One region of the Nocardioides sp. NPDC006303 genome, then DNA from elsewhere that is predicted to be linked to it. Evidence: riboswitches for the same ligand, from Rfam matches in the RefSeq annotation. Region 1 holds a riboswitch; the other holds the start of a gene.
What was found. A riboswitch is a leader RNA that binds a small molecule or an ion and turns the genes downstream of it on or off. The one in region 1 is predicted to bind cobalamin.

Region 1 (7,442 bases):
TTCGAGACCGTGGTGCCCTGGCTCGTCGGCGGTGGGGCGGTGCTCCTGCTGCTCCGCGACCGGATCCGGTCCTGGGCAGCTGCCCGCGCGGCCGCGCGGCCGCCGCGGCAGGACTCCTCAACAGGTGTCGAGGGGCGACGTACGCTCGCCCGCGGGTTCGGCTGGGGCGTCATCGTGTTCGTGCTCGGCATCTACGGCGGCTACTTCGGCGCCGGCGTCGGGATCATCGCGCTGGCCGTTCTGGTGCTCGAGCGCACCGAGGCCCTGGCGATCACCAACGCGGTCAAGAACGTCGCCACCGGCGTCGCCAACGGCACCGCGGCGATCGCGTACGTCTTCTTCGCTCCCGTGGACTGGCCCGCCGCGATCGCCCTCGGAGCGGGTGCCGTGATCGGCGGCTTCCTGGGGCCGGCGATCGTCCGGGTCGCCCCCGAGCGCCCACTGCGCTGGCTGGTCGGTCTGGCCGGGCTCGGGCTCGCGCTGCACCTGGCCACAACCTGACGCGCCGAGTCGGCCCGATAGGCTCCGGCCGCTGTCACGGGTCACAGGAGGACATCGCGAGCATGGGTTCGAGCAACATCTCGGTGCGCGCCCGGGTGCGTGCGCTGGTCGAGGACGACCTCTTCCAGAAGACGATCATCGGGGTGATCATCCTCAACGCGGTGGTCCTCGGTGTGGAGACGATGGTCCCCGAACACCTCGCCCATGAGCTGGCGCTGCTCGACAGCGTGCTCCTCGGGGTCTTCGTCGTCGAGCTGGTGCTGCGGCTGGTGGCGTACGGCTCCAAGTTCTTCCGCGACCCGTGGAACATCTTCGACACCGTGATCGTCGCGATCGCGCTGGTGCCGGCGACCGGACCGATGTCGGTGCTGCGGGCACTGCGGATCCTGCGCGTGCTGCGCCTGGTCAACTCGGTCCCGTCCATGCGTCGCGTCGTAGACGGCCTGATCGCGGCGATGCCGGGGATGGGGTCGGTCGCGGCGCTGCTGGGGCTGATGATGTACGTCGCGGTGGTCATCTCGACCAACCTCTACGGCTCGATCGCGCCGGAGTACTTCGGCGACCTCGGCACCAGCGCCTTCACGCTGTTCCAGACCATGACCGGGGAGGCCTGGCCCGACATCGCCCGCGAGGTGATGGCCGAGGACCCCTCCGCCTGGATCTTCTTCGTCGTCTTCATCCTGGTGATGACCTTCGCGGTCCTCAACCTGTTCCTCGCCGTGGTCGTCTCCGGCATGGAGAGCGTCGAGAGCCTCACCAAACACGAGGAGGAGTCCGACGCCGAGATGATGGCCATCCTCACCTCGTTGCGCGAGGACCTCACCGCCGTACGCGAGGAGCTGGCCGCGACCCGGGAGGAGCTGCGTTCGGAGTCAGCTGCCCGCTGAGGTGATCTCCTGCAGCACGACGTTGCGGGGGCCGTCGGCGGTGCCCTTGACCACCCGCAGGAAGTAGGGCTGGTCGGGGTTGTGGTTGGGGTCGAAAGACCAGTTCCCGCGCGGGCTGACGATGGTGCCGACCGACCCGAGCGAGTCGGCGATCTCGTTGCGGTTGACGTCGTCGGAGAGGTCGAGCGCCTTGTCGAGCGCGGCCGCGGCGTCGTAGGCCTGCACCGAGTAGACCGTCGGGGTGGCGTCGTACGCCTTGCGGTAGTCCTTCACGAAGGCGTCGTTCATCAGCGAGTCCATCGCGTCGCTGTAGTGCAGCGCGGTGCGTACGCCGGACGCGGTGCTGCCCAGCGCCGACAGCACGTCGCCCTCGGTGAGGAAGCCCGGGCCGTAGAGCCTGGTGCTCTTGGCCAGCCCGGACTCGCGGTACTGCTTCACGAACGCCTCCGCCTCCTTGCCGGCATAGGCGGCGAAGATCGCGTCCGCGCCCGACTCCTTCGCCTTGTCGAAGAGCCCCGACCACTCCTCGGTCACGCCGGCCGGGGTGTAGCTCTGACCCGCCACGCTGCTGCCGGCCGCCTCCAGGGCGATCATGAAGCTGTCGGAGAACTCGTGACCGGCCGCGTCGTCGGAGCCGATGACGTACGCCGTGCCTCGGTCGGTCTCCTGGGCGACCGCCTGCCCGAGCGCGCCGCCCAGGTCCGCGTTGGTCGAGGACGTGCGCCACACGTAGTCGGAGCCGTCGGCGAGCTCGTCGGCGCCGGCGCCGGTCACGATCAGCGGCGTCTCGCTGTTGGTCGCGACGTCCTTGGCCGCGAGCGCCGTCTCCGAGCTCACCAACCCGACGACCGCCTGGACCTCGTCGTCCTGGATCAGCCTGGTCACCGCGGCGACACCCGTCTCGGCCCGGTCGCCCTCGTCGGCCTCGACGACGTCGATCAGCCGGCCACCGAGCTTCCCGCCGTGCTGGTCGAGGTAGAGGTCGAAGCCCCGGGACATGTCGGTGCCGATCGACTTGTGGACGCCGGAGGTGGGCACCACCAGACCGATCGAGACCTTCGACTCCGAGGTCGTGGCGCAGGCCGTCAAACCGAGCGCGAGCGCCGGGATGGGCGCGAGAACGAACAACTGCCGGTGAGCCGAGCCTGTCACGGGGGACTCCATCTGTGGGGGTGTGGCGTCGGGAGATTTCGAGTAGCCGAACATTGGCACAAACAGGGGCCGGGCGGTGAGCAATTCGGCGCCGTGTCCGCAAGTGGGTAGTCTCGCCCTGCCAGTCGTACTCCATGCCTGATGGGGTCAGGGAACCCGGTGAAAGTCCGGGACTGACGCGCAGCGGTGAGGATGACGGGCGGGGCACGCCCTCCTTCCGGGGATGGCAGCCACTGGAGCCTGGCTCCGGGAAGGCGCTCCGTTCCGATCGATTCCGAGTCCGAAGACCTGCTGGCTCTGGCGGCACCCGCCGCCAGGTCACCACGTGCCCCGCGCAAGGGCACATGACGCAGAGCAGGTGTCCTGATGTCGCGAGTCCGAACCGACCGGTGCCCCGGAGTCGGTCGTCCGTGGGCCGCCGAGGACGGCCTGCTGGTGCGGCTGCGCCTGATCGGCGGGTCCGTCTCGTCCGCCGCGCTGCTCTCGCTGTTCTCCGTGGCGGAGACCTACGGCGACGGGCGGATCTATCTCACCGGTCGCGCCAACCTGCAGGTGCGCGGCCTGCCCAGTGTCGACGGCGGGCTGCCTGGTGAGGTGCTCACCGCGCTGAAGGCGACCGGTCTGGTGCCGGCGCAGACCCACGAGCTCGTACGCAACGTGATGGTCTCCCCGCAGACCGGGCTCGCCGGGGGACGTGCCGACCTGCGCGGCGTCGCGGCGTCGCTGGACCGGCTGCTGTGTGCCTCGCCGCGGCTGGCCGCGTTGCCGGGGCGGTTCCTCTTCGTGCTCGACGACGGTCGCGGCGACCTGGTCTCGCGGGAGTGCGACCTCGGGCTGGTGGCGCTGTCCGCCGTCGAGGGTCAGCTCCGGGTCGGTGACTCGTGGGGGCCTGTCGTACCGCTCACCGAGGCCGCGTCCCGGCTGGTCGCGCTCGCTTCGCGCTTCCTGGACGTACGCGGCGAGGGGCCGTCCGCGCCCTGGCATGTCTCCGAGCTGGACGCACCGATGGTCGAGCCGGTCGCGGCCGACGACCGGGTCCCGGCCGAGGCCGAGGGGCTCGGCTACGGGCAGGTGCCCGGTGGCGAGCACGTCGCCGCCCCGGACGGAGCCCTGGACCGGGCCGCGGTCTCTGCCCTGGCGGAACGAGCGCCGGCGGTCGTCGTGACACCGTGGCGCGGCGTACTCGTGCCCTCGCCGCAGGTGCGCCCTCCTCGGCGCTACGACTACATCGACCAGGGGCCGGCGATCTACGTCGACTCCTTCGCGACCATCCGGCGCGAGGCCGACCTCTCCGCGGTGCCGGCCGACGCCGAGCGGCTCGCGGTGCGGATGATCCACGGCAGCGGCCAGGTCGATCTCGCCTCCGACCTGGTCATCCACCCCGGCCTGGTGAAGGCCGCGCGCGGGGCGCTGGAGGCCGGTGCGCCGATCCTGTGCGACGCGACGATGGTCGCCACCGGGGTCACCCGCAGCCGGCTGCCGCGCGACAACGAGGTGCTCTGCATGCTCGGTGACGACCGGGTCCCGGCGCTCGCCCGGGAGTGGGCGACGACCCGCACCGCCGCCGCGCTGTCCCTGTGGGAGCCCTACCTCGAGGGTGCGGTGGTCGCCATCGGCAACGCCCCGACGGCGCTCTTCCACCTGCTCGAGATGATCCTCGACGGCGGTCCGCGGCCGGCCGCGATCGTCGGCTGCCCGGTGGGCTTCATCGGCGCCGCCGAGTCCAAGGAGGCGCTCGCCGCCTTCGCCGACGAGCACGGGATCGACATCCCCTTCGTCACGGTCCGGGGCCGCCGCGGCGGCTCCGCGATGACGTCCTCCGCCCTCAACGCACTCGCCCAGGAGCAGGAATGAGCACGGATGTACGCGGGCGGTTCACTGTTGTCGGCATCGGTCCCGGCGATCCCGAGCTGATCACCCTCAAGGCTGCCCGGCTGATCGGCGCGGCCCCCGTGATCGCCTACCACGCAGGGGTGCGCAAGCAGTCGCACGCTCGCAGGATCGCGTCCTCGCTGATCCCTGCGGAGGCGATCGAGGAGGAGCTGCGCTACCCGGTCACCACCGGCACCACCTCGCACCCGGGCGGCTATGTCGGGGCGATGGCCGAGTTCTACGAGTCCTGCGCGGTCCGGCTCTCCGCTCACCTCGACGCCGGGCGCGACGTGGTCCTGCTCGCCGAGGGCGACCCGCTCTTCTACGGCTCCTCGATGTATCTCCACGACCGCTTCAAGGAGGTCTACGAGACCTCGGTCGTGCCCGGGGTGCCCGCCTTCGCGGCCGCCACCGCTGCCGTCTCGACGCCGCTGGTGCGCCAGACCGACGTCCTCACCGTCCTGCCCGGCACCCTGCCCGAGCCGGAGCTCGCCCGTCGCCTGGCCGACACCGAGGCCGCGATCATCATGAAGCTCGGCCGGACCTTCCCCGCAGTCCGTTCCGCGCTCGCTGCTGCCGGGCGACTCGAGGGTGCCTGGTACGTCGAGCGTGCCTCGCAGCCCGAGGAGCGCTGGCTGCCGGTGGCCGACGTCGACCCGTCCTCCGTGCCGTACTTCTCCCTCATCGTGGTGCCTGGAGACACGGCTCCTGCACCTGCCGCGGCACGGCTGCGGCAAGAGCTCCCCGCGGTCGAGCCTGTCGAGGTGACGCGCGGGGGCGTCTCGACGGGCTCGACCTCCGGGGACACCGGGGAGGTTCTCGTCGTCGGGCTGGGGCCGGGACCGGATGGGTGGCTGACGCCCGAGGTGAGCTCGGCGCTGGCCGAGGTCGGCCATGTCGTCGGCTACGCGCCGTACGTCAACCGGGTGCCGCAACGCGAAGGCCTGCAGCGGCACGCCTCGGGCAACACGGTCGAGGTCGACCGCGCCCGGCACGCCCTGGACCTTGCGCTCGCGGGAGAGCGGGTCGCCGTCGTCTCCGGCGGTGACGCCGGTGTCTTCGGGATGGCCTCGGCCGTCTTCGAGGCGGCCGAGGACGCGGCCTATGCCGACGTACGCATCCGGGTGCTGCCCGGGGTCAGCGCCGTCCAGGCGGTGGCCGCACGCGCCGGCGCGCCGGTCGGTGCCGACTTCGCGGTGATGTCCCTCTCGGACCGGCTCAAGCCGTGGTCCGTCGTCGAGGACCGGCTGCGCGCGGTCGCCGCCGCCGACCTCGTGCTGGCCATCTACAACCCTGCCTCGCGCTCGCGCACCGAGCAGATCGGGTTGGCCCGCGACGTACTCCTCGAGCAGCGCAAGCCCGACACCGTCGTCATCGTCGGCCGGGACATCGGCCGGGCCGAGGAGTCGCTGACCGTGACCACCCTCGGCGACCTCGATCCGGCCTCGATCGACATGAAGTGCCTGGTCATCGTGGGGGCTAGCTCGACCCGGGTCACCGAGGCCGGGCAGGTCTGGACGCCGAGGTATGTCCGATGAGGGGCTGTTCCTTCGTCAAGGTATGCAGCCGAAAGCTCACATCCCCGGCGGAGCTCCGCGAGGGATGTGCACCTTGCCCCGCATACCTTGACCAAGGAACCGAGAGGCGACCCCGATGACCGTCCACTTCGTCGGCGCCGGCCCCGGCGCGGCCGACCTGCTCACCGTCCGCGCGACGAGGATGCTCGCGGCCGCTGACGTGGTGCTCTATCCGGGCACCTACCTGGACCCCGAGGTGTTGGCGCACTGCAGCCCCGAGGCCGAGCTGGTCGACACCCAGAAGCTCGACCTGGACCAGATCGTGGCCGCGATCGTCGCTGCCCATCGCGGCGGCAAGCAGGTCGTACGCCTCGTCTCCGGAGACCCGTCGGTCTACTCGGCCGTCGCGGAGCAGACCCGGCGGCTCGATGCCGCCGAGGTGCCGTGGGACGTGACCCCCGGAGTGCCGGCCTACGCGGCGGCGGCCGCGCTGGTGGGCCGGGAGCTGACAGTGCCGCTGGTGGCGCAGTCGGTCGTGCTCACCCGGACGCAGGCCCGGTCGACGGCCATGCCGGACGGGGAGTCCCTGGCCGCGTACGCCGCGACCGGCGCAACCCTCGTGCTCCACCTGGCGATCCGGCGCACCCGCGAGCTGATGGCCGAGCTGCTGCCCTACTACGGTCCGCAGTGCCCGGTCGTGGTCGTCTACCGCGCCAGCCAGCCCGACGAGCTGGTGCTGCGCGGGACCGTCTCGACGATCGCCGACGCCGTCGAGGACGCCGGCCTGCGACAGGCCGCGGTGATCCTCGCCGGGCCCGCGCTGGCCCGTGACGGAGGCGAGTCGTTCCTCTACGACGCAGCCAGGGAGCGTGCCTGATGGACCTCTACGACGCCATCAACCGCCGCCGGGACACGCGCGCCGAGTTCACCGGAGAGCCGGTCGACCCCGAGGTGCTCGAGCGGGTCCTCTCGGCCGCGCACGCCGCCCCGAGCGTCGGAATGACCCAGCCGTGGGACTTCGTGCTGGTGCGATCGGCCGAGACGCTGCGTACGTTCCGCGAGCATGTCGCCACCGAGCGAGAGGTCTTCGCCTCCTCGCTGGCGGGGGAGCGCTCCGAGACCTTCTCGAAGATCAAGATCGAGGGGATCTGCGAGTCCGGGCTCGGCGTGGTCGTCGGCTACGACCCGACTCGCGGCGGCTCGGCGGTCCTCGGCCGCCACGCCATCGCCGACGCCGGTCTCTACTCGACCGTCCTCGCCATCCAGAACCTCTGGCTCGCCGCCACCGCCGAAGGCCTCGGCGTCGGCTGGGTCAGCTTCTACCGCGAGGAGTTCCTGCGCGACCTGGTCGGCCTGCCCGACCACGTACGTCCCGTCGCCTGGCTCTGCGTCGGCGCCGTCGCCGACCTCCCCGACGTCCCCGACCTGGAGCGTTTCGGCTGGCGCCACCGCTCCGCGCTCTCGACGGTGGTGCACGAGGAGAGGTTCGGGTAGTCGCCCGGATCAAGGTGCG
Region 2 (7,442 bases), on a different contig from region 1:
CGCTGGTCTGCGAGGCGCTGGCGGCGTACGACGTCCGCGGCCGGCTCGCCGAGGTCGCCGCGCCGGTCCTGGCGATCGCGGGTGTCGACGACGCCCCGACCCCGCCGGCCTCGCTCGAGGAGATCGCCGTCGGGGTGCGCAACGGGCGGCTCGTCGCCCTCGACGCCGTCGGTCACCTCGCGCCGGCCGAGGCGCCGCACGCCGTCTCCACCCTGGTCACCTCCCACGTGACGGCCTCCGACCAGGCCTACGCGGCCGGGATGAACGTACGCCGCCAGGTGCTCGGCGACGACCACGTCGACCGGGCCACCGCCGCGATCACCGACGTCAACCGCGACTATCAGGACCTGATCACGCGCTACGCCTGGGGCACGATCTGGACCCGCCCCGGCCTCGCCCGCCGAGACCGCTCGATCGGCGTCCTCACCGCCCTGGTCGCCGGCCGCCATTTCGAGGAGCTCGAGTTCCATCTCCGCGCCGCGCTCACCAACGGGCTGACCCGCGAGGAGATCATCGAGGTGCTCCTGCAGACCTCGATCTACGTCGGCGTACCCGCCGCCAACACCGCCTTCGCCGTCGCCAACCGGGTCTTGAACGACGGAGCCTGAACGAATGACCGGCCCCGCTGGTTGGATTGGTCCCATGAAGCCGCACTCCGCGACCGTCGTCGGCGCCGGGCCCAACGGGCTGGCGGCCGCGATCGTGCTCGCACAGCGGGGCGTGAGGGTGACGGTCCTCGAGGCCGCGGAGACCGTCGGCGGCGGCACGCGCACCGCCGAGCTGACCCTGCCCGGGCTGCGCCACGACATCTGCTCGGCGATCCATCCGCTCGGCCTGGCCTCACCGTTCCTGCGCAACCTCGAGCTGGAGAAGTACGGCCTGACCTGGCGCTTTCCCGAGATCGAGCTCGCCCATCCGCTCGACACAGGCACGGCAGCGCTCCTGCACCGCTCCGTCGATGAGACGGCCGCCGGCTTGGGCACCGACGGGCAGCGCTGGCGGCAGCTGTTCGGCCCGGTCGTACGCGGCTGGGACGCGATCTCGGACCACGTCCTCGGTCCGATCGTGCGGCTCCCCCGGCATCCGTTCCGCCTGGCCGGCTTCGGGATGCGTGCCGTTCCACCGGCCACCGTGCTCGCCCGGGCCTTCCGCGAGGAGGAGGCGAAGGGGCTCTTCGCCGGGTGCGCGGCGCACGCGTTCCAGCCGCTGGACCGCCCGGGCACGGCCGCCGTGGGCACCATGCTCGTGGTCAGCGGGCATCGCTACGGGTGGCCGGTCGCCGAGGGCGGCTCCCACGCGATCACCCTCGCCATGGCGCAACGGCTCGAGGAGCTGGGCGGCACCATCGTCACCGGCACCACCGTCCGCAACCTCGCCGACCTTCCGGACACGGATGTCACCTTGTTCGACACCAGCCCCGGCGGCTTCGCCGACATCGCCGGTGCCGCACTTCCCGAGCGGCCGCGTCGGGCGATGCGGAGGTGGCAGCACGGTCCCGCGGCGTACAAGCTCGACCTGGCGGTCCGCGGTCCGATCCCGTGGCGTGACCCGGAGGTCGGCCGCGCCGGCACCGTCCATCTCGGCGGGACGATCGCCGAGGTGGCGACCAGCGAGCGGGAGATCGTGGCAGGGCGGATGCCGGAGCGTCCGTTCGTGCTGCTGGGTCAGCAGTACGTCGCCGACCCGACCCGCTCGGCAGGAGACCTCAAACCGGTCTGGGCCTATGCGCAGGTCCCGCACGCCTACGAGGGCGACGCCACCGACGCGGTGCTGGCCCAGATCGAGCGCTTCGCCCCCGGCTTCCGCGATCAGATCGTGGCGACGCACGTCACCACACCGGCCGACTACGCGGCGTACAACCTCAACTACGTCGGGGGTGACATCTCAACCGGCGCCAACACCCTTCGCCAGCTGATCGTCCGGCCCACACTCGCCGGCTACGACACCGGCATCCCCGGGATGTTCCTCTGCTCCGCCGCCACCCCGCCCGGCGCCGGCGTCCACGGCATGTGCGGCTATCACGCCGCCCACCGAGCCCTACGCCACCTGGCTGGGGATCACTCCCCCGCCCGGTGATCGGCCCACCAACCGGTCCACCTCGTGTCGAGCTGCCCGAAGTCGGCGCCGTCGAGGCCGTACGTGCTGAGGATGGCCATCGACGTGCCGGCCGGGTCGGCGTCCGACGGCGCGGTGCCGGCGATCACCAGCAGGCCCTCGCCCCATGCGTCGACCGTCACGCCCAGCTGGTGCGCCGAGCGGAACCACACCTCGCCGGCCACGTCCTCCCCGGCGATCGTCGCTGTGTAGCGGCTGCCCCGGGGCTGGCCGGCGACAGCGTCGAGACCGAGCCGCTCGATGACGGTGCCCGAGTAGGAGCCGCGATCGGCGAAGAACAACGTGCGGCGTGTCATGCCGGGGCGGCGCTCGAGCGCGAACCGAAGCTGATGCATGAATGACGTCCAACCCTCGGTGACGTCGTCGTAGTAGGCGTCCCAGTCCGGGTTGCCGGACAACGGCGCACGAGTCAGCGTGATTCTGACGCCGTCGCCGTCCGGCTGGATCTCGAACCTGTCGCCGCCGTTGGCGACCAGTGTGCGCCGGTCGGCCTCCTCGACGACCTCGGTGAAGTAGATCGAGTCGATCTCGGCCTCGGTCTCATCCGCGTCCCAGCCGTGCCACTGTCGGATGGCGGCCGGGTCCCGCAGCGCCTGCCACGCGGTATCGGCCGAGGCCGCCGCGGTGACCTCGATCCGCGGCGTCTCGCCGCTCTGGATGTCATTCATCGCTCTGCTCCTGTTCGGACGGTTCGGTCACCGCTGCCGGGGCGGGATGCCCACCGATGACCACGCGGTACTGCCGACCGGTCGGGCTGTCGAAACCCTCGGCCGTACGCCGCAGCGCTTCGGTCAGCTCCTCGGTGAATCTGTGCACGTCGGCGGCATCAGCGAAGCGCACGGCTGCCTCGATCGTGAACGTGAGCAGGCGCTTGCCCTGCTCGTCTGCCTTGACCTGCATGCGGGCCACATCCCGCACGGTGGCCGCCGCCACCCCGACAAGGTGGTCGGCGGCGAACTGGTCCATGATCCGCCCCGCGCTCTCAGCAGAGTCGGATCCGCGGCCCATCACCGATGGGTCGACCACGATCGCGCCCGGCTTCGCACGCACGATCCGCTCGACGAATCCACGGCGCTGCCGCTCCTCGACCAGCTCCACCAACCCGGCCGACTCCAGCGCCCGCAGATGGTAGTTCACCCGCTGGCGAGGCAGCTCGAGCACGGCGGCGAGCTGGGTAGCAGACGTGGGCTCCTGCAGGTGACCGAGCAGCTGCCGACGGATAGGCGACAGCGCCGCGGCCACTCGGTCCGGCTCGTCGACGTAGATGATGCCGTTGCTCACAAGATCCAGGATGCAATTGACAAACAGATTTGTCAATTGGCTTGTCGGACGACGTCGAACCCGGATCGCCCCAGAAACCAGGTGCCTGTGGCGTACGTCTTCACTAGCGTCGCCCCATGCCGCAAGCCCGTCTGCGCACCGAGCGCCTCGACCTGGTCCCGCTGAGCCAGGAGCATCTGCCGTTCCTGGTCGAGCTCAACTCCGATCCGGTAGTGCTCCGCCATCTGTTCACCCGCGCGCTCAGACCGGAGGAGACCGAGGAGCGGATGCACAAGTGGATCCGGGTGGCGAAGGAGACGGAGGCGCTGGGCAAGTGGATCGGGTACGCGGCCGGTGAGGCAGTCGGGCTCTACATGTTCGAGCCGCCCGACAACCCGCCGCGCACCGATGCCGCCGAGCTGGGCTACCGGCTCCCGCAGCGCCACTGGCGCAAGGGGTTCGCGAAGGAAGGCTCGCTCGAGCTGCTCCGCCATGGGTTCGAGGACCTCGGGATCGATCGGGTGATCGCGCAGACGATGGCGGTCAACGAGGCGTCCCGCGCGACCATGGTCTCCGTCGGGATGAGCTTCGTACGCGCGTTCCACGAGGACTTCGAGGAACCGCTCGCCGGGCACGCCAACGGAGAGGTCGAGTACGAGATCACCCGCGAGACCTGGCTCGCGCGCCGCGCGGGGTAGGCTGCGAGCACGCTCGTGGCGCAGGAACCCGGTGAGAGTCCGGGGCGGTTCCGCCACTGTGACGTCCGTACAGCTTCTGGGCACGGACACAGCCAGACACTGGCCACGGGCTATCCGACCGATCGACGGGGCGAGAACCCCTAGGAGGAACTCGGCATGGCCGACTCTGCACGCGTACGCATCGCCCTTCTGTCCACCTCGGACACCGACCTGCTCTCGGCCCGTGCCAGCGGCGCCGACTACGCCTGGGCGAACCCGTCGCGAGCGACCGATCTGGAGCAGGTCGTGGCCGACGCCGACCTGGTCGTCTTCCGGCTCCTCGGCTCGCCCACCGACCTGTGGGACGGCCTGAGCGCCGTCAAGGAGCGTGGCACGCCGGTCGTGGTCCTCGGTGGCGAGCAGCAGCCGAGTGCCGAGCTGATGGAGCACTCCACCGTCCCGATGGGTGTCGCCGCCGAGGCTCACCGCTATCTCGCCGAGGGCGGGCCGGGCAACCTCGCCCAGCTGCACGCGTTCCTCTCCGACACGGTCCTGCTGACCGGCTTCGGGTTCGAGCCGCCGGCGACCGTCCCGGCCTGGGGCTTCGCGGAGCGGCCCGGCTCGACCGACGGGAAGCCGCGAATCGGGGTGCTCTACTACCGAGCCCACGAGACCAGCGGGAACACCGCGTTCGCCCACGCGCTGGCCGACGCCATCGACGCGACCGACGCGGCCACCGGCGTACCGGTCTTCGCGGGCTCGCTGCGCTCGGCGCCCGACGACCTCTACGAGGCGCTCGGCACCCTCGACGCGCTGATCGTGACCGTGCTCGCGGCCGGTGGCTCCGTACCCGCCTCGGCGAGCGCCGGTGGCGAGGACGAGGCCTGGGACGTGGAGCGGATGGCGGCGCTCGACATCCCGGTGCTCCAGGGACTGTGCCTGACCAGCTCTCGTGCGGAGTGGGAGGCCTCCGACGACGGCGTCACGCCGCTCGACTCGGCCAACCAGATCGCGATCCCCGAGTTCGACGGGCGGATCATCACCGCCCCGTTCTCCTTCAAGGAGCTCGACGAGCAGGGTCTCCCCCACTACGTCGCCGACCCCGAGCGCACCGCGCGGGTCGCCCGGATCGCGGTCAACCACGCGCGCCTGCGGCACACGCCCAACCCGGACAAGCGCCTCGCCCTGGTGCTCTCCGCCTACCCCACCAAGCACTCCCGGATCGGCAACGCCGTCGGCCTGGACACTCCGGTCTCCGCGATCCGGATGCTGCGCCGGCTCCGTGAGGAGGGCTATGACCTGGGGCAGGACAACGAGGTCGTACGCATCCTCGACTCCGTCGCCGCGGAGGAGGGCGACACCGCCGCCGGCGACGCGCTGATCCACGCGCTGATCGCGGCCGGTGGCCAGGACGAGGAGTGGCTGACCAACGCCCAGCTCACCGACGCCCACGTACGCATCTCCAAGGCCGACTACGACAAGTGGACCGCTGATCTCCCCGCTGACCTGCGCGAGCAGATGGTCGAGACCTGGGGACCGACGCCGGGCGAGCTCTTCATCAACGAGTCGGGCGAGCTCGTGCTGGCCACGCTCCAGGCCGGCAACATCGTCATCCTGATCCAGCCGCCGCGCGGGTTCGGGGAGAACCCGGTCGCGATCTACCACGACCCGGACCTGCCGCCGTCGCACCACTACCTCGGTGCCTACCGCTGGCTCGAGAACGGCTTCCGCGCCGATGCCGTCGTCCATCTCGGCAAGCACGGCTCGATGGAGTGGCTGCCCGGCAAGAACGCCGCGCTCTCGGCGTCCTGCGGCCCGGATGCGGCGATCGGCAACATGCCGCTGATCTACCCGTTCCTGGTCAACGACCCCGGCGAGGGTGCCCAGGCGAAGCGCCGCGCGCACGCCACGATCATCGACCACCTGGTGCCGCCGATGGCGCGTGCGGAGTCCTACGGCGACATCGCGCGGCTGGAGTCGCTGATGGAGGAGTACGACCGGATCTCCTCCATGGACCCGGCCAAGCTGCCCGCCATCCGCGGCGAGATCTGGCAGCTGATGAAGGCCGCCGAGCTCCACCGCGACCTCGGCATGGAGGAGCGGCCCGAGGACGACGACTTCGACGACTTCATGCTCCACATCGACGGCTGGCTCTGCGAGATCAAGGACGCCCAGATCCGCGACGGCCTGCACATCCTCGGTGCCGCGCCCGAGGGCGAGGCGCGGGTCAACCTGGTGCTCTCGATCCTGCGCGCCGCGCAGGTGTGGGGCGGCGTCGGAGGCGCCGTGCCTGGGCTGCGCGCGGCGCTCGGTCTCAAGGAGGGCGCCGACACACGGGCGGTCGACGAGATCGAGACCCAGGCGAAGGATCTGGTGCAGCGGATGGACGCGGCCGGCTGGGATCCGGCGGTCGCCGAGACGCTCCACGACGACCCCGCCGTGCGGCAGGTGCTCGTCTTCGCCGCCCAGCAGGTCGTGCCGCGACTGAACGGGACGACCGACGAGCTGTCCGCCGTCCTGCACTCGCTCGACGGTGGCTTCGTCCCCGCGGGGCCGTCGGGCTCGCCGCTGCGGGGGCTCGTCAACGTACTTCCCACCGGACGCAACTTCTACACCGTCGACCCCCGCGCGGTGCCGTCGCGGCTGGCGTGGCAGACCGGGCAGGCGATGGCCGACTCGCTGCTGCAGCGCTACCTGGACGAGACCGGCGACTACCCGACATCGGTCGGGCTCTCGGTGTGGGGCACCTCCGCGATGCGTACGTCCGGCGACGACGTCGCCGAGGTGCTCGCACTGCTCGGGGTGGCACCTGCGTGGGACGAGGCCTCCCGCCGGATCACGCACCTCGACGTCATCTCGCTCGAAGAGCTGGGCAGGCCCCGGATCGACGTGACCGTACGCATCTCCGGGTTCTTCCGCGACGCGTTCCCGCACGTCGTCTCGATGCTCGACGACGCGGTCCGGATGGTGGCCGACCTCGACGAGCCGGCCGAGGACAACTTCGTCCGCGCGCACACCCTCCAGGACCTGGCCGATCACGGCGACCAGCGCCGCGCGACGTCCCGGATCTTCGGCTCCAAGCCCGGTTCGTACGGCGCCGGGATCCTGCAGGTGATCGAGGCCGGCAACTGGCGCTCCGATGCCGATCTGGCAGATGTCTACACCGCCTGGGGCGGCTTCGCCTACGGCCGCGACCTCGACGGCGCCCCGGCGGCCGACGACATGCGCGCCAACTACCGCCGGATCAAGGTCGCCGCCAAGAACGTCGACTCCGCCGAGCACGACATCGCCGACTCCGACGACTACTTCCAGTACCACGGCGGCATGGTCGCGACCGTCCGTGCGCTGACCGGCAGCGAGCCGAAGGCGTACGTCGGCGACTCCACCTCC

Region 2: linked by a shared signal. The riboswitch ahead of ABZY89_RS28755 (cobaltochelatase subunit CobN) and the one ahead of ABZY89_RS26430 (nitrite reductase) in region 1 are both predicted to bind cobalamin.

The regions. Positions count from the first base shown of each region.
Region 1 covers NZ_JBEXRR010000051.1:25,074-32,515, reverse strand. Annotated here, with positions in the region: gene ABZY89_RS26445 (sulfite exporter TauE/SafE family protein) at 1-501, shown strand, start outside; gene ABZY89_RS26440 (ion transporter) at 564-1,388, shown strand; gene ABZY89_RS26435 (ABC transporter substrate-binding protein) at 1,374-2,540, opposite strand; cobalamin riboswitch at 2,646-2,851, shown strand; partial or broken gene ABZY89_RS26430 (nitrite reductase) at 2,907-3,095, shown strand; gene ABZY89_RS26425 (precorrin-8X methylmutase) at 3,741-4,394, shown strand; gene cobJ (precorrin-3B C(17)-methyltransferase) at 4,391-5,950, shown strand; gene cobM (precorrin-4 C(11)-methyltransferase) at 6,066-6,806, shown strand; gene bluB (5,6-dimethylbenzimidazole synthase) at 6,806-7,423, shown strand.
Region 2 covers NZ_JBEXRR010000068.1:8,267-15,708, forward strand. Annotated here, with positions in the region: gene ABZY89_RS28730 (alpha/beta fold hydrolase) at 1-608, shown strand, start outside; gene ABZY89_RS28735 (NAD(P)/FAD-dependent oxidoreductase) at 643-2,076, shown strand; gene ABZY89_RS28740 (hypothetical protein) at 2,058-2,783, opposite strand; gene ABZY89_RS28745 (helix-turn-helix domain-containing protein) at 2,776-3,396, opposite strand; gene ABZY89_RS28750 (GNAT family N-acetyltransferase) at 3,513-4,073, shown strand; cobalamin riboswitch at 4,051-4,196, shown strand; gene ABZY89_RS28755 (cobaltochelatase subunit CobN) at 4,230-7,442, shown strand, end outside.